DNA from 3 places in the Streptomyces sp. NPDC043876 genome. Region 2 is predicted to be linked to each of the others. Evidence: riboswitches for the same ligand, from Rfam matches in the RefSeq annotation. Region 2 holds a riboswitch; each other region holds the start of a gene.

What was found. Region 2 has a riboswitch for cyclic di-AMP ahead of AC0693_RS09980 (LysM peptidoglycan-binding domain-containing protein). Riboswitches for the same ligand answer to the same signal wherever they lie in the genome.
Region 1: linked by a shared signal. The riboswitch ahead of AC0693_RS28335 (transglycosylase family protein) and the one ahead of AC0693_RS09980 (LysM peptidoglycan-binding domain-containing protein) in region 2 are both predicted to bind cyclic di-AMP.
Region 3: linked by a shared signal. The riboswitch ahead of AC0693_RS30155 (M23 family metallopeptidase) and the one ahead of AC0693_RS09980 (LysM peptidoglycan-binding domain-containing protein) in region 2 are both predicted to bind cyclic di-AMP.

What each region holds. Positions count from the first base shown of each region.
Region 1 is NZ_JBWKDV010000010.1:84,268-88,617, forward strand. It holds gene eno (phosphopyruvate hydratase) at 84-1,370, opposite strand; gene AC0693_RS28335 (transglycosylase family protein) at 1,630-2,337, opposite strand; cyclic di-AMP (ydaO/yuaA leader) riboswitch at 2,340-2,512, opposite strand; gene AC0693_RS28340 (LysM peptidoglycan-binding domain-containing protein) at 2,788-3,831, opposite strand; gene AC0693_RS28345 (cytochrome P450 family protein) at 3,941-4,350, opposite strand, start outside.
Region 2 is NZ_JBWKDV010000003.1:127,664-132,013, reverse strand. It holds gene AC0693_RS09990 (alpha/beta fold hydrolase) at 1-507, opposite strand, end outside; gene AC0693_RS09985 (S-(hydroxymethyl)mycothiol dehydrogenase) at 712-1,797, opposite strand; cyclic di-AMP (ydaO/yuaA leader) riboswitch at 2,253-2,498, shown strand; gene AC0693_RS09980 (LysM peptidoglycan-binding domain-containing protein) at 2,503-3,285, shown strand; gene AC0693_RS09975 (beta-N-acetylhexosaminidase) at 3,335-4,350, opposite strand, start outside.
Region 3 is NZ_JBWKDV010000011.1:143,588-147,937, reverse strand. It holds gene AC0693_RS30165 (aspartate aminotransferase family protein) at 1-1,126, shown strand, start outside; gene AC0693_RS30160 (tyrosine-protein phosphatase) at 1,176-1,982, opposite strand; cyclic di-AMP (ydaO/yuaA leader) riboswitch at 2,303-2,482, shown strand; gene AC0693_RS30155 (M23 family metallopeptidase) at 2,485-3,495, shown strand; gene AC0693_RS30150 (SGNH/GDSL hydrolase family protein) at 3,663-4,350, shown strand, end outside.

The sequences.
Region 1 (4,350 bases), on a different contig from region 2:
CGTCCCCGCACACGGTACGGGACCGAGCGCGGGGACGTACGGAGGCTGCCTGGCCCCGCGGGGATGAACCCCGCGGAGGAGGGTCAGCCCTTGAAGCGCGGGAAGGCGGAGCGGCCCGCGTACACCGCGGCGTCGTCGAGGATCTCCTCGATGCGCAGCAGCTGGTTGTACTTGGCGACGCGGTCCGAGCGGGCCGGGGCGCCGCTCTTGATCTGACCGCAGTTCACCGCGACGGCGAGGTCGGCGATGGTGACGTCCTCGGTCTCGCCGGAGCGGTGCGACATCATGCACTTGAAGCCGTTGCGCTGGGCCATCTCGACGGCGTCCAGGGCCTCGGTCAGCGAACCGATCTGGTTCACCTTGACGAGCAGGGCGTTCGCCGAGCCCTCTTCGATGCCGCGGGCGAGGCGCTCCGGGTTGGTGACGAAGAGGTCGTCGCCGACGATCTGGACCTTGGAGCCCAGGCGGTCGGTGAGGATCTTCCAGCCGGCCCAGTCGTCCTCGAACAGCGGGTCTTCGAGGGAGACCAGCGGGTACGCGGCGCAGAGCTCCTCGTAGTACTCGGTCATCTCGGCGGCCGAGCGGGACTGGCCCTCGTACTCGTACTTGCCGTCCTTGTAGAACTCGGACGCGGCGGCGTCGAGCGCCAGCGCGATGTCCTTGCCCGGGACGTAGCCGGCCAGCTTGATGGCCTCGACGATGAGGTCGAGCGCGGCGCGGTTGGACTCCAGGTTCGGGGCGAAGCCGCCCTCGTCGCCCAGGCCGGTGGAGAGGCCCTTGCTGTGCAGGACCTTCTTGAGGGTGTGGTAGACCTCGGAACCCCAGCGCAGCGCCTCGGAGAAGGACTCCGCGCCGATCGGAGCGATCATGAACTCCTGGATGTCCACGTTGGAGTCGGCGTGCGACCCGCCGTTCAGGATGTTCATCATCGGAACGGGCAGCAGGTGCGCGTTCGGGCCACCGAGGTAGCGGAAGAGCGGCAGGTCCGAGGCCTCGGACGCGGCGTGCGCGACGGCCAGGGAGACACCGAGGATCGCGTTGGCGCCCAGCGAGCCCTTGTTGTCGGTGGCGTCCAGGTCGCACATGGCCTGGTCGATCAGGCGCTGCTCGGTGGCGTCGTAGCCGACGAGCTCCGGGCCGATCTGCTCGATGACGGCGAGGACGGCCTTCTCGACGCCCTTGCCGAGGTAGCGGTTGGCGTCACCGTCCCGCAGCTCGACGGCCTCGAAGGCACCGGTGGAGGCGCCGGACGGAACAGCAGCACGGCCGGTGCTGCCGTCGTCGAGGCCAACCTCGACCTCGACCGTGGGGTTGCCTCGGGAGTCCAGGATTTCCCGGGCTACGACGACGTCGATGGACGGCACGAGCATCTCCTTATGGGATGTGGCGCTGGGTGTGCGGTGGCGTGTCGGGCCGTGGGACGGCCCTGCCGCTTAGAGCCTAACCGGATCGGGGCGGTCGGCCCGCCGAGCAACCGCTCCCTGGGACGAAAAAGGGTGGGAATACCCCTCTTACAGGACATAGAGCAAGGCTGAAGGCGGGATTCCGCCCGCGGAAACACGACAGCCCGGCGCGTGAGGGGATACGCGCCGGGCGGTGGTGGTCATGCGTGGAGCGTTACCGCGGGGTTCAGCTGAGCTTCAGCTTCTGACCCGGGAAGATCAGGTCGGCGTCCTGCACGATGTCCTTGTTCAGCTCGAACACGTGCTGCCAGCCGCCCTTGACGGCGTTCGCCTGGGCGATGGTGCCGAGGGTGTCGCCGGCCTTGACCTCGTAGGAGCCGTTGCCCGTCTTGGGGGCCTCGGCGGCCGGGGTCTTCTTGACGGGGGCCGGGGTCTCGGCGCGCTCGGAGCGGGTGACCGGCGCCTCGGCGCGCTTGGTCTCCTGCTTCGGCTGGGCCTTCTTCTCGGCCTTCTTCTCGGGCTTGGCCTGCTTGGGGGCCTCGGCCGCGCCGCCGTTGTAGGCCGCGTTCGACAGGCCCACGCCGCAGGACGGCCACGCGCCCTTGCCCTGGCCCTTGAGGACCTTCTCGGCGATGGCTATCTGCTGCGACTTGGTGGCCTGGTTGGCCTGCGGGGCGTAGGCCTTGCCGCCGTACGCCGCCCAGGTGGAGGACGAGAACTGCACGCCGCCGTAGTAGCCGTTGCCCGTGTTGATGGACCAGTTGCCGCCGGACTCGCACGCGGCGACGGCGTCCCACTGGGAGGTGGTCGCGGCGCTCGCGGCGCCCGCGGTCATCAGCGGGGCCGCCACGGCGACACCGGCGACACCGACGAGGGTGACGACACGGGTGGCCTTGGAGGCGCGACGGTGCTTGCCCTTGCCGGAAAGCAGCATGGTTTTCTCCTCACCGACGCCTGCGAAGTGAGCTGTCGGGTTCGGGCGGATGAGTTGCCCGGTCGCGCACCGTGGTGCGCGGCTTAACCCCAAGCCGGTTCCGTGACCGTCTCTCAACGGCCGGTTCCGGCACTTACCTTGGTTCCCCCGCTCCTGCCTTCGGCGCTTGCGCGACGACTGTTCCCTCCGTCCGCCGGCAGGATTCGGCGATGCGGTCGAAGGAGCCCGCGGTGGCGAGCGATTCAGAAGGTAGACAGGTCTCTCCCCGATGTTCAACGAGGGACATCGGGGAGAAACGGGCCCTACTTGCGCTCCCGGGACGGGTGTTTACGCAGGTGAGAGCCGGGTTTGCGGCAGTCTCCGACCAGGACACGCCAGTTGGACCGAAGAGATGCATGTCTCACTTGCACGAAGGGGACATACAAGGCGATCTTCGCGCCCGAAGTGCCCCTATTTCTGGCTTAGATCGAGATTCTGCCCCGGGGTGATGAGGTCGGCGTCATGCCCGATGACCTGCTGATTTGCCTCGTAAAGGGCATTCCAGCCACCCTCGACCCCCTGGGCGGTCGCGATCGCCGTCAGGTTGTCCCCGGCCTTGACGGTGTACGACGGATCCGACAGGGCGTCAGGGGCCGCGGGCGTCTCCGCGGCGGGCGTTCCGCGGTGCTTTCCACCGGTTGCCGACGTTTCGCCCTGCGGCGTGGCCGCGGAGCCGGGCGTGGCGGCCGGGCCCGTCGGGGCCGCCGGAGTCGCGGGGTTCGACGGGGAGGCCGTCGGACCGCCCGGGAGCGCGGAGCCGCCGGGTACGGGCGCCACGGGCGTTCCCGTGGGCCCGGTCGGGGTGGCGGGGCCACCGGTCTCGGGCGCCGGGGGCGGCATGACGGGCAGTCCGGAGGTCAGCGGGGTCTCGGGGACCGCCGGCAGCGCGCCGGGCGAGGCGTTGGCCCCGGACGGGGCGGTGGCTCCGGGGATGTGCCCGGTGGAGGCCGGCGTCGAGGCGGGCGCGGGCGCTCCGGCGAGCGGACCCGCACCGGAGGCCGGGGTTCCTTCGGGGCGCAGCGGGCTCGGCGCGACGGAACCGGAACCTGCGCGGCCCGGGTCGACGGTGGGCGCGGGGCCGCCCCGGGTGAGCCCGGAGGACTCCCCGCACAGCGGCCAGGCCTGCGGTCCCTGCGAGGCGAGGACCCGCTCGGCGATGGCTATCTGCTGCGAGCGGCTGGCGAGGTCGGGCCGCGCGGCGAACTCCAGCCCGCCCGCGCTCTTCCACTGTTCCAGCGTGAACTGGAGTCCGCCGTACGACCCGCTGCCGAAATCGGCGCTCCAGGTTCCGCCGCTCTCGCACTCGGCCACCCTGTCCCAGGTGGTGGTCTCGGCCGCGTTCGCGCCGGAGGCGGCGAACAGCGGCAGAGCGAGTGCGGAGCCGGCGACTCCGGCGGTGACGACGAGGGCGGGGACCTGACGGGGGCGTCTGTGGCGGCCGTTCCCGGAACGCATGAGGGTGGACCTTTCGCGTGGCGGCGGGGGCGACGCGAACCTAGCCGGGTTCGAACGCTTGTCACAAGTCGATGATGCGCAGATCACGTCGAGGTCACAGAGTTGACTGTTAGTCAGCCACGGGCCCCGGCACCGCCCCTTCCGCATCCGCAACGTTTGGGGTTGTGAAGCGGACCGGAAGCGTGCGCAGGCCACGCATGATCAGTCCGCCCCGCCACCGCAGCTCCTCGGGAGGAATGGCCAGTTCCAGATCGGGCAGACGCGTCAGCAAACTCGCGAGCGCCGTCTGACCCTCCAGTCGGGCCAGCGGAGCGCCCAGGCAGTAGTGGATGCCGTGCCCGTATCCGAGGTGCTGGTTGTCGCTCCGCGCGAGGTCCAGAGCGTCCGGCGCGTCGAAGCGCGCCGGGTCCCGGTCGGCCGCCGCGAGGACGACGAGCACCGGATCGCCCGCCGGGACGTCCTGGCCGCCGATGGTCAGCGGCTCGGTCGCGTAGCGCCAGGTCGCCAGCTCCACGGGAC
Region 2 (4,350 bases):
GGCGCTGAGCCCCTCGGGCGCGGCGCCGAGGTAGTGGGTGACGCAGAACCCGCCGAAGCTCTGGCCGAGTACGGTCCAGGGCGCGCCGCCGGTGAGGGCGGGGCGGATGGCTTCGCAGTCGCGGACGATCGCGTCAGCGCGGAAGTGGGCGAGGTAGTCGGCCTGTTCGGCGGGGCCGCCGCGCAGCGGGAGGGTCTGGCGGTTCGCGGGGGTGGAACGGCCGGTGCCGCGCTGGTCCAGGAGGAGGACGCGGAACTCGGTCAGGGCCCGGTCCAGCCAGGCCTGGCGGCCGGTGAAGCGGCGGGCGCCGAAGCCGGGGCCGCCCTCCAGGTAGAGCAGCCAGGGCAGCGTGGCCGGGTCCTTGCCCGTCGCCACGGCCTCGCGGGCGTACAGCTCGATGCGCTCGCCGTCCGGGCGGTCGTGGTCCAGCGGGACCGTGAAGCGGTGGTCGGTCAGGACTACGCCGGGCTGGCGGTAGCTGCGGCTCTGGCTGTGGCTGTGGGTCACGGACGATCCAAGGGTCGGGTGTGGTGGGTTCCGGTGCGGTGGGTTCCGGTGCGGGTCGTGCGGGCCCGGTGCGGTGGGTTCCGGTGCGGGTCGTGCGGGCCCGGTGCTGCCTCCGGCGGCGCCTCAAACGCCGGCGGGGCTGATATCGCCGTCGCCGGGGCTGATGTGGCGGCCCCGGGACGGGGGGTGGCCCGGGGCTCGTGGTCAGAAGAGGACGACCGAGCGGAGGACTTCGCCGCGTTCCATGCGGGCGAAGGCTTCCTCCACGTCGTCGAGCGCGATGGTCTCGGAGACGAACGCGTCGAGGTCGAGGCGGCCCTGGAGGTAGAGGTCGATCAGCAGCGGGAAGTCCCGCTCGGGCAGGCAGTCCCCGTACCAGGAGGACTTGAGGGCGCCGCCGCGGCCGAAGACGTCGAGCAGCGGGAGTTCGAGGGTCATCTCCGGGGTGGGGACGCCGACCAGCACCACGGTGCCGGCCAGGTCGCGGGCGTAGAACGCCTGCCGGTAGGTCTCGGGGCGGCCGACGGCGTCGATGACCACGTCCGCTCCGTTGCCGCCGGTCAGCGCCTGGACCGCCTTGACCACGTCCTCGGTCCGGCCGTTGACGGTGTGGGTGGCGCCCAGCCCCCTGGCCTGTTCCAGCTTGCGGTCGTCCAGGTCCACCGCGATGATCCGGCCCGCGCCGGCGAGCCGGGCCCCGGCGACGGCCGCGCTGCCCACGCCGCCGCAGCCGATGACGGCCACCGAGTCGCCGCGGCCGACGTTCCCGGTGTTGAGGGCCGCGCCGAGGCCCGCCATCACCCCGCAGCCCAGCAGCCCGGCGGCGGCGGCCGAGGCCGCCGGGTCCACCTTGGTGCACTGGCCGGCGGCGACCAGGGTCTTCTCGGCGAAGGCTCCGATGCCCAGCGCCGGGGAGAGCGGAGTGCCGTCCTCCAGGGTCATGGACTGGGTGGCGTTGTGGGTGTCGAAGCAGTACCAGGGGCGCCCGCGCTTGCAGGCGCGGCAGCGGCCGCACACGGCGCGCCAGTTGAGGATCACGAAGTCGCCGGGGGCGACGCCGGTGACATCGGGGCCGACGGCCTCCACCACTCCGGCGGCCTCGTGGCCGAGGAGGAAGGGGAAGGCGTCGTTGATGCCGCCCTCCCGGTAGTGCAGGTCGGTGTGGCAGACCCCGCAGGCCTGGACCTGGACGAGCGCCTCGCCCGGCCCCGGGTCGGGCACGAGGATCGTTGTCGTCTCCACCGGCGCGCCCTTGCTCCGTGCGATGACCCCTCGTACGCGATGCGTCACGTCATACCCCGCTCTCCTGTGATCCGTCCCGTGCTGCGAACGTACACGGCGGGAGCCTCCCGGCGGGGCCACCGGCACACTTCGGGCGGCCGACGGCGCCCGGGCGCCGGACGCCTGGGTCCCGCAGACGCCCGGGGCGCCCCCCGGGCGCGCGGAACTGCCGGAGGAGGCGCGGCCGGTGGAGGTGCGAGAAACACCTTTAGAGGCAGCTAGGGGTGATTTGCCCTTGAATGCGGAACGGGCGCCCCGGCGGTGATGTGAGTCACGCGGAACAGGCCGGACCGCCGCCACCCGTAAAAGATCCGGAAGGTTCAATTCCGGGCCCCGCAATGAAATTCGGGATCCACGGCCCGTACGGGTGTGACGCATTCCGCGGACCGGTACCGATAAGACGATCACCACGCGGAATTCGCCCCTTGTTCCCGCCCTCCCTCTTCGTTTACGGTCACCGCAATCCAGGTGGAACGCCGAATCCTGCCGCCACCCGGAAACCCATCCCACTTCACGTACGGCAGGAGCGGGGGAACCAGGTAGGCCGCCGGTCCGGATCATGAATCCGGACCGGCTCGGGGTGAAGTCGCACCACCGGCACGCACGTCTTCGTCATGCCCGAGGCATGTCCGGAACACGCGTGCCGCGGTGCGGCCGGACAGCTCCCGTCCGAACCCGACAGCTCACCTCGCAGGCGACGGAGAGGAATGCGCCATGTCCGCATCGGGCAAGCACCGCCGTCCCAAGAACAGCCGGGTGGCCCGTCTGGTCGCCGTCGCGGGCACCGGCGGTTTCGCCCTCGCCCTCCCGCTGATCAGCGCCTCCGGGGCGGAGGCCGCTCAGCCGGCCGCGGCCGCCAAGGCGCCCACCGCTTCCACGGCCGCGACGAAGGCCGCCGCCCCCACGGTCTATTCCGTGGTGCCCGGCGACACCCTTTCCAAGATCGCGCAAACGCATTCCGTGAGCGGCGGCTGGAAGAAGCTGTACGCGGACAACCGCTCGGTGATCGGCAGCGACCCGTCCGTCATCCGCCCGGGAACCAAGCTGACGATCGGCGGGGCCGCAAAGGCGAGTTCGGGATCGGCCAAGGCCACCGCCACGGCCCTGGCCGCCCATCGGAATACCACGGCCACGCCCGCCCGCGCCGACCGTTCCGCACGGCCCACCACTCTGTACGCCAACAACCTCGACGGGTGGATTCGCCAGTCGCTGGAGATCATGGCCCAGCACGGAATTCCCGGAACCTACGACGGAATTCACCGCAACGTGCTGCGCGAGTCCTCGGGCAACCCGCTCGCCATCAACAACTGGGACTCCAACGCGGCCGCGGGCATTCCCTCGAAGGGCCTCCTCCAGGTCATCGACCCCACCTTCAGGGCCTACCACGTGCCCGGCACGTCGTCCGACTCCTACGACCCGGTCGCGAACATCACCGCCGCCTGCAACTACGCGGCCGCCCGCTACGGTTCGATCGACAACGTCAACGGCGCCTACTGAGCGGACCCCGGGCGGAGCACGCCGCGCGGGCCGGTCCCGGGATCCCGCCTCACCTCAGGCGGTCGGCCAGCGCGGTGAACTGACTCCACGTCGGCCCGGGCGGCCGCGGGTCCCAGACCTTTTGGGCGAGGGCGGCCAGCGGCAGCCGGATCCCGGCGGCGACCTGCGCCTGGGTCTGCGATCCGGCCAGGTCGCACCAGACGGCGAGCCGGGCGCCCAGGATCCGGTCGGCGTAGCGGGCGGGCACGGCCTCGGTGCCGCGCAGCACGAGCGGGGTCCACTGTTCGTAGATCCGCCGGCCGGTCGGGTAGGTGAAGTCGTTGGGCTCGCCGAGGACGTAGTACAGGTACTCGTCGTTGAGGTTGACCACGGGCCGGCCCTCGCGCAGGTACTCCAGGGGCGGGCGGGCGCCGATCTCCTTGCCCGTCCAGTACTCCACCTCGATGTCCCGCGCGGCGGTGGCCGCGCCCCCGGTGAAGAAGCCGTCGTTCCACGCCTTGGGCTGCCGGCCGGCGGCCCGGACCACGGACGCGCGGTCGTTCAGCCAGCCGGTGGCCAGGTCGAAGACGCGCGCCCCGGCGCCGTACCGCTTCCGGGCGGCCGCCGCGAGCTGCGGGAAGGAGGCCTGCGGGTCCTTGACGACCAGCGCCTGGTACTCGTCGGCGCCGACGTGCCAGCGCGCGCCGGGGAAGAGCGGCAGGTATTCGCGCAGCAGCTCGTCGACGAGCCGCGCGGACGCCGGGTCGGAGATGTCCACGGCGCCCTTGACGGCCCGCCCGGCCGCGTCGCGCAGCTGGAGGGCGGGGTGGGCGCGCAGGACGGCGCCCAGGTGTCCGGGCGAGTCGATCTCGGGGACGACCTCGATGTGCAGGCTCCGGGCGAGGGCCACGATGGCGCGCACCTCGGCCTGGCTGAGGTGCGGGTCGGAGACGATCTCGGGGTGGCTGACGGAAGCGATGCGGAAGGCCTGGTCGTCGGAGAAGTGCAGGCCCAGCTGGTTGAGCTTGAGGTCGGCCATCTCGCGCAGCCGGTCCTCGATCCACGGCGCGGTGAAGTTCTTGCGGG
Region 3 (4,350 bases), on a different contig from region 2:
CGCGCAGCTCGCCGACCTCACCCGCTTCGACTGCCAGCCGCTGCCCGGGCTGCTGGCGGAGAAGCTGCTGTCCCACAGTCCCCACCTGGACCGGGTCTTCTTCGGCAACAGCGGCACCGAGGCCGTGGAGACCGCGCTGAAGTTCGCCCGCTTCGCCACGGGCCGCCCCAGGGTCCTCTACTGCGACCACGCCTTCCACGGGCTCACCACCGGCTCCCTGTCGGTGAACGGGGAGGCGGGCTTCCGGGACGGGTTCGCGCCCCTGCTGCCCGACACCCGGATCGCCCTCGGGGACCTGGGGGCCCTGGAGCGCGAGCTGAAGCGCGGCGACGTGGCCGCCTTCGTCGTGGAGCCGATCCAGGGCAAGGGGGTGCTGGCGGCCCCGCCCGGTTTCCTGCGCGCCGCGCAGGAGCTGCTGCACCGGCACAAGGCCCTGCTGATCGCGGACGAGGTGCAGACCGGCTTCGGCCGGACCGGGGAGTTCTACGCCTACCAGCACGAGGCCGGGGTGGAACCCGACCTGGTGTGCGTCGCCAAGGCCCTGTCGGGCGGCTACGTGCCCGTCGGCGCGACCCTGGGCAAGGACTGGATCTTCAAGAAGGTGTACTCGTCCATGGACCGGGTCCTCGTGCACTCGGCCAGCTTCGGCTCCAACGCCCAGGCCATGGCCGCCGGGCTCGCGGTGCTGTCCGTCATGGAGAACGAGTCGGTCGTGGCCAACGCCCGTGCCATGGGCGATCTGCTGCGCGGCCGGCTCGCGGCGATGGTGGACGAGTACGAACTGCTGCACGAGGTGCGCGGCCGGGGGCTGATGATCGGCATCGAGTTCGGCCGCCCGTCCTCGCTGGGCCTGCGCAGCCGGTGGACCATGCTCCAGGCCGCGCGCAAGGGGCTCTTCGCGCAGATGGTCGTCGTACCGCTGCTCCAGAAGCACCGGATCCTGACCCAGGTCTCCGGTGACCACCTGGAAGTGATCAAGCTGATTCCGCCGCTGATCGTGGACGAGGCGGACGTGGACCGCTTCGTGGGCGCCTTCCGGGAGGTCATGGACGACGCCCACGGCGGGGGCGGGCTGATGTGGGACTTCGGCAGGACGCTGGTCAAGCAGGCCGTCGCGAACCGCTGACCCGCCGGGTGGTCCGCCGGTCGGCCGCCCGGCGGACCGGCCGGCGCCGTCACTCCAGGAGGCGGTCGCGCAGCTCGTCGAGGGTCTCGGGCGCGAGGCCGAGGCCCTCGGCGAGGTAGCGGTCGGTGCTGCCCCAGATCTCCTCCAGGGTTTCGAAGGCCGCGTGCAGGTACTCGGCGCGCGCGTCGAAGAGCGGGGCGAGCAGCTCCATCACCTCGGGGGAGCGGGCCTCGGGGGTCCCGCCGCTGCGGCGCACCTTGTAGCGGCGGTGCGGAGCGTTCGACTCCAGGTAGTCGGCCACGATCGCCTCGCGCTCCACGTCGAGCGCGAGCAGGGTGACGGCGATCGAGAGCCCGGCCCGGTCCTTGCCGGCCGCGCAGTGCATCAGGACCGGCACCTCGTTCCGGGCGAGCGCCTGCACGACCCGGCGGTGCTCGGCGGTGCGGGTCGTCACGATCTCGCGGTAGGAGGCGGCCATCCGCCGGGCGGCCTTGCCGTCGCCGAGGGCCTCCCGCAGCTGGCCGAGATCGCCGTCGCGGACCATCCGCCAGAACTCCGTGCCGTCCGCCGGGTCGGAGAGCGGGAGGTTGACGTTGCGCACGCCCGGCAGCTCGACGTCCGGGCCCTCCAGGGCGTGGTCGGCGGCGTTGCGGAAGTCGAAGACGGTGTGGAGACCCAGCGACGCGAGGAATTCCGTGTCGGTTTCGGTGGCATGCGCCAGATGTCCGCTTCGGTAGACCTGTCCCGATCTGACCCTCCGTCCGTCGGTGGCCGGGAGGCCGCCCACGTCACGGAAGTTGCGCACTCCGGTCAGTTCCGGCTCCGTGGACGGGGCCTGGGGTATCTGCTGGGTCACGAAGACTCCTCCGTATCGTCGCGGCATGTCCGAATTGCGCTGGTTGAACGCAACTTGCCATAAGGGGCGGGGAGATCGGGCCCGTCCCCGTGAGCAGGATCATACGGTGACCGTGAGTGTGTGATCGCTAAAGCCGAATTGCCTTGTGCGCAAGGGTGTTGCCGCAGCGGATTCCACGGAGGGTGACCGGAATTCCGGCGGCCCCTCACCCGCGCCATTACCCAAGGGAATTCGCGGCTTGTTCCACGGGACCGGAGCCAATACCTTCACCTCCACCCGGATGGACCGCCTAATCCTGCCACCGTCCGGCACCGCACCCGACGATCCACGCGCCCGGCAGGAGCGGGGGAACCAGGTAAGCCGCCGTTTCCGAATCCGATCTTCTCGATGTTCTCGAATGGATCTCCTCCGGACGGCTCGGGGTGAAGCCGTAGATCTACGGCCGGACATCTCCAGTCCGAACCCGACAGCTCACCTCGCAGGCGACGGAGAGGAATTCACCATGCCCGCAAAGGGAAAGCACCGCCGTCCGAAGTCCGCCGCATTCACCCGCGGTCTCGTCGTCGCGGGCACCGGAAGCGCGGCGCTCGCGCTGCCGCTGCTGGGCGCCGCCGGCGCGCAGGCCGCCCCGCAGGCCACGGCTCCCGCCACCGCCGCGCTGCCGGCCCAGGCCCTCCCGGCCCAGGCTCCGGCGGCGCTCCGGGCCGCGGCCGCCGCGCCCGAGGCCTCCTCGGTGTACACCGTGGTGTCCGGCGACTGCCTCTCGGAGATCGCCGCGGAGCGGCACCTGAGCGGTGGTTGGCAGCGCCTCTACGCGGACAACCGCGAGGCCGTCGGCTCCGACCCCTCGCTGATCCACCCGGGGCTGAAGCTCGCGCTCGGCGGACCGGGCGGACAGGCTCCGGCGCCCGCCGCGCAGAGCGCCGAGGAACCCGCGCCGGTGGCGGACGACGCTGCGGACGCGGACGAGGACGCGGGCCAGGACGAGGGCGCCGCCGCCGCGGAGGCCCCGGCCGCCACGGCCGACGAGGGTGCGTCGCAGGAGGGAACGAGTGCTCGGGGCGGCACCTCCGCCGGCACGGGCTCGGGCAGCGGTACCGCCTCGGCCTCCGGCTTCGTCGCCCCGGTCTCCGCCTCCATCGCCACCCAGTACCGGGCGAGCGGCAGCATGTGGTCCAGCGGTTACCACACCGGCGTCGACTTCGCCGTGGGCACCGGCACCACCGTCCACGCGGTCGGCGCGGGCACCGTGGTCTCCGCCGGCTGGGGCGGCGCGTACGGCAACGAGGTCGTCATCCGGCACGCGGACGGCCGCTACTCGCAGTACGGCCACCTGTCCCAGCTCTCGGTCTCGGTCGGCCAGAGCGTGACCGCGGGCCAGAGCATCGGCCTCTCCGGTGCCACCGGCAACGTCACCGGCCCGCACCTGCACTTCGAGATCCGCACCGGGTCCGGCTACGGCACGGACATCGACCCGCTGGGCTACCTGCGCTCGAAGGGCGTGAACGTCTGACGCCACCGCCGCGTCGGTGTCCCCGCCTCCCTTGAAAGACCTGACGGACTCCTCACTTATTCCTTACCCGCCGGGTGGTAAAGATCACGGTCCGTCAAGGGGTGGCTACGGTCGCGTAGGTCACCGCCCGGGGTGGAGTATGGGCTCTCGTGGCAGCGACGACAGCGATGACGACGAAGACGACGGCACGGACGACGGAAATCAAGACGGCACTGCCGGGCATCGGCTCGTACGCGGCGATCGGGGACAGTTTCACCGAGGGTGTGGGCGACCCGGGGCCGGGGGGCCTGTGCGTGGGCTGGGCCGACCGGCTCGCCGTGCTCCTCGCGGACCAGCGCGAGGAGCACGACTTCCGGTACGCCAACCTCGCCGTGCGGGGGAAGCTCCTGGACCAGATCGTGGCCGACCAGGTACCGCGGGCCAAGGAACTGGCGCCCGACCTGGTCAGCTTCTGCGCCGGGGGCAATGACATCATCCGGCCGGGGAGCGACCCCGACGACGTGGCGGAGCGGTTCGAGGCGGCCCTCGCCGACCTCGTCGGGTCCGTCGGCATGGTGATGATCACCACCGGTTTCGACACCCGCGGGGTGCCGGTGCTCAGGCACATCCGGGGCAAGGTGGCGACGTACTCGGCGCACGTCCGGTCCATCGCCGACCGGTACGGATGCCCGGTGCTCGACCTCTGGTCGCTGAAGTCCGTACAGGACAGGCGGGCTTGGGACCACGACCGGCTGCACCTCTCGCCCGAGGGGCACACCCGGGTCGCGCTGCGCGCCGCGCAGGTGCTCGGCCTGGAGGTGCCCGCGGACCCGGACCAGCCGTGGCCCCCGCAGCAGCCGCGCGGCTCGGCCGAGG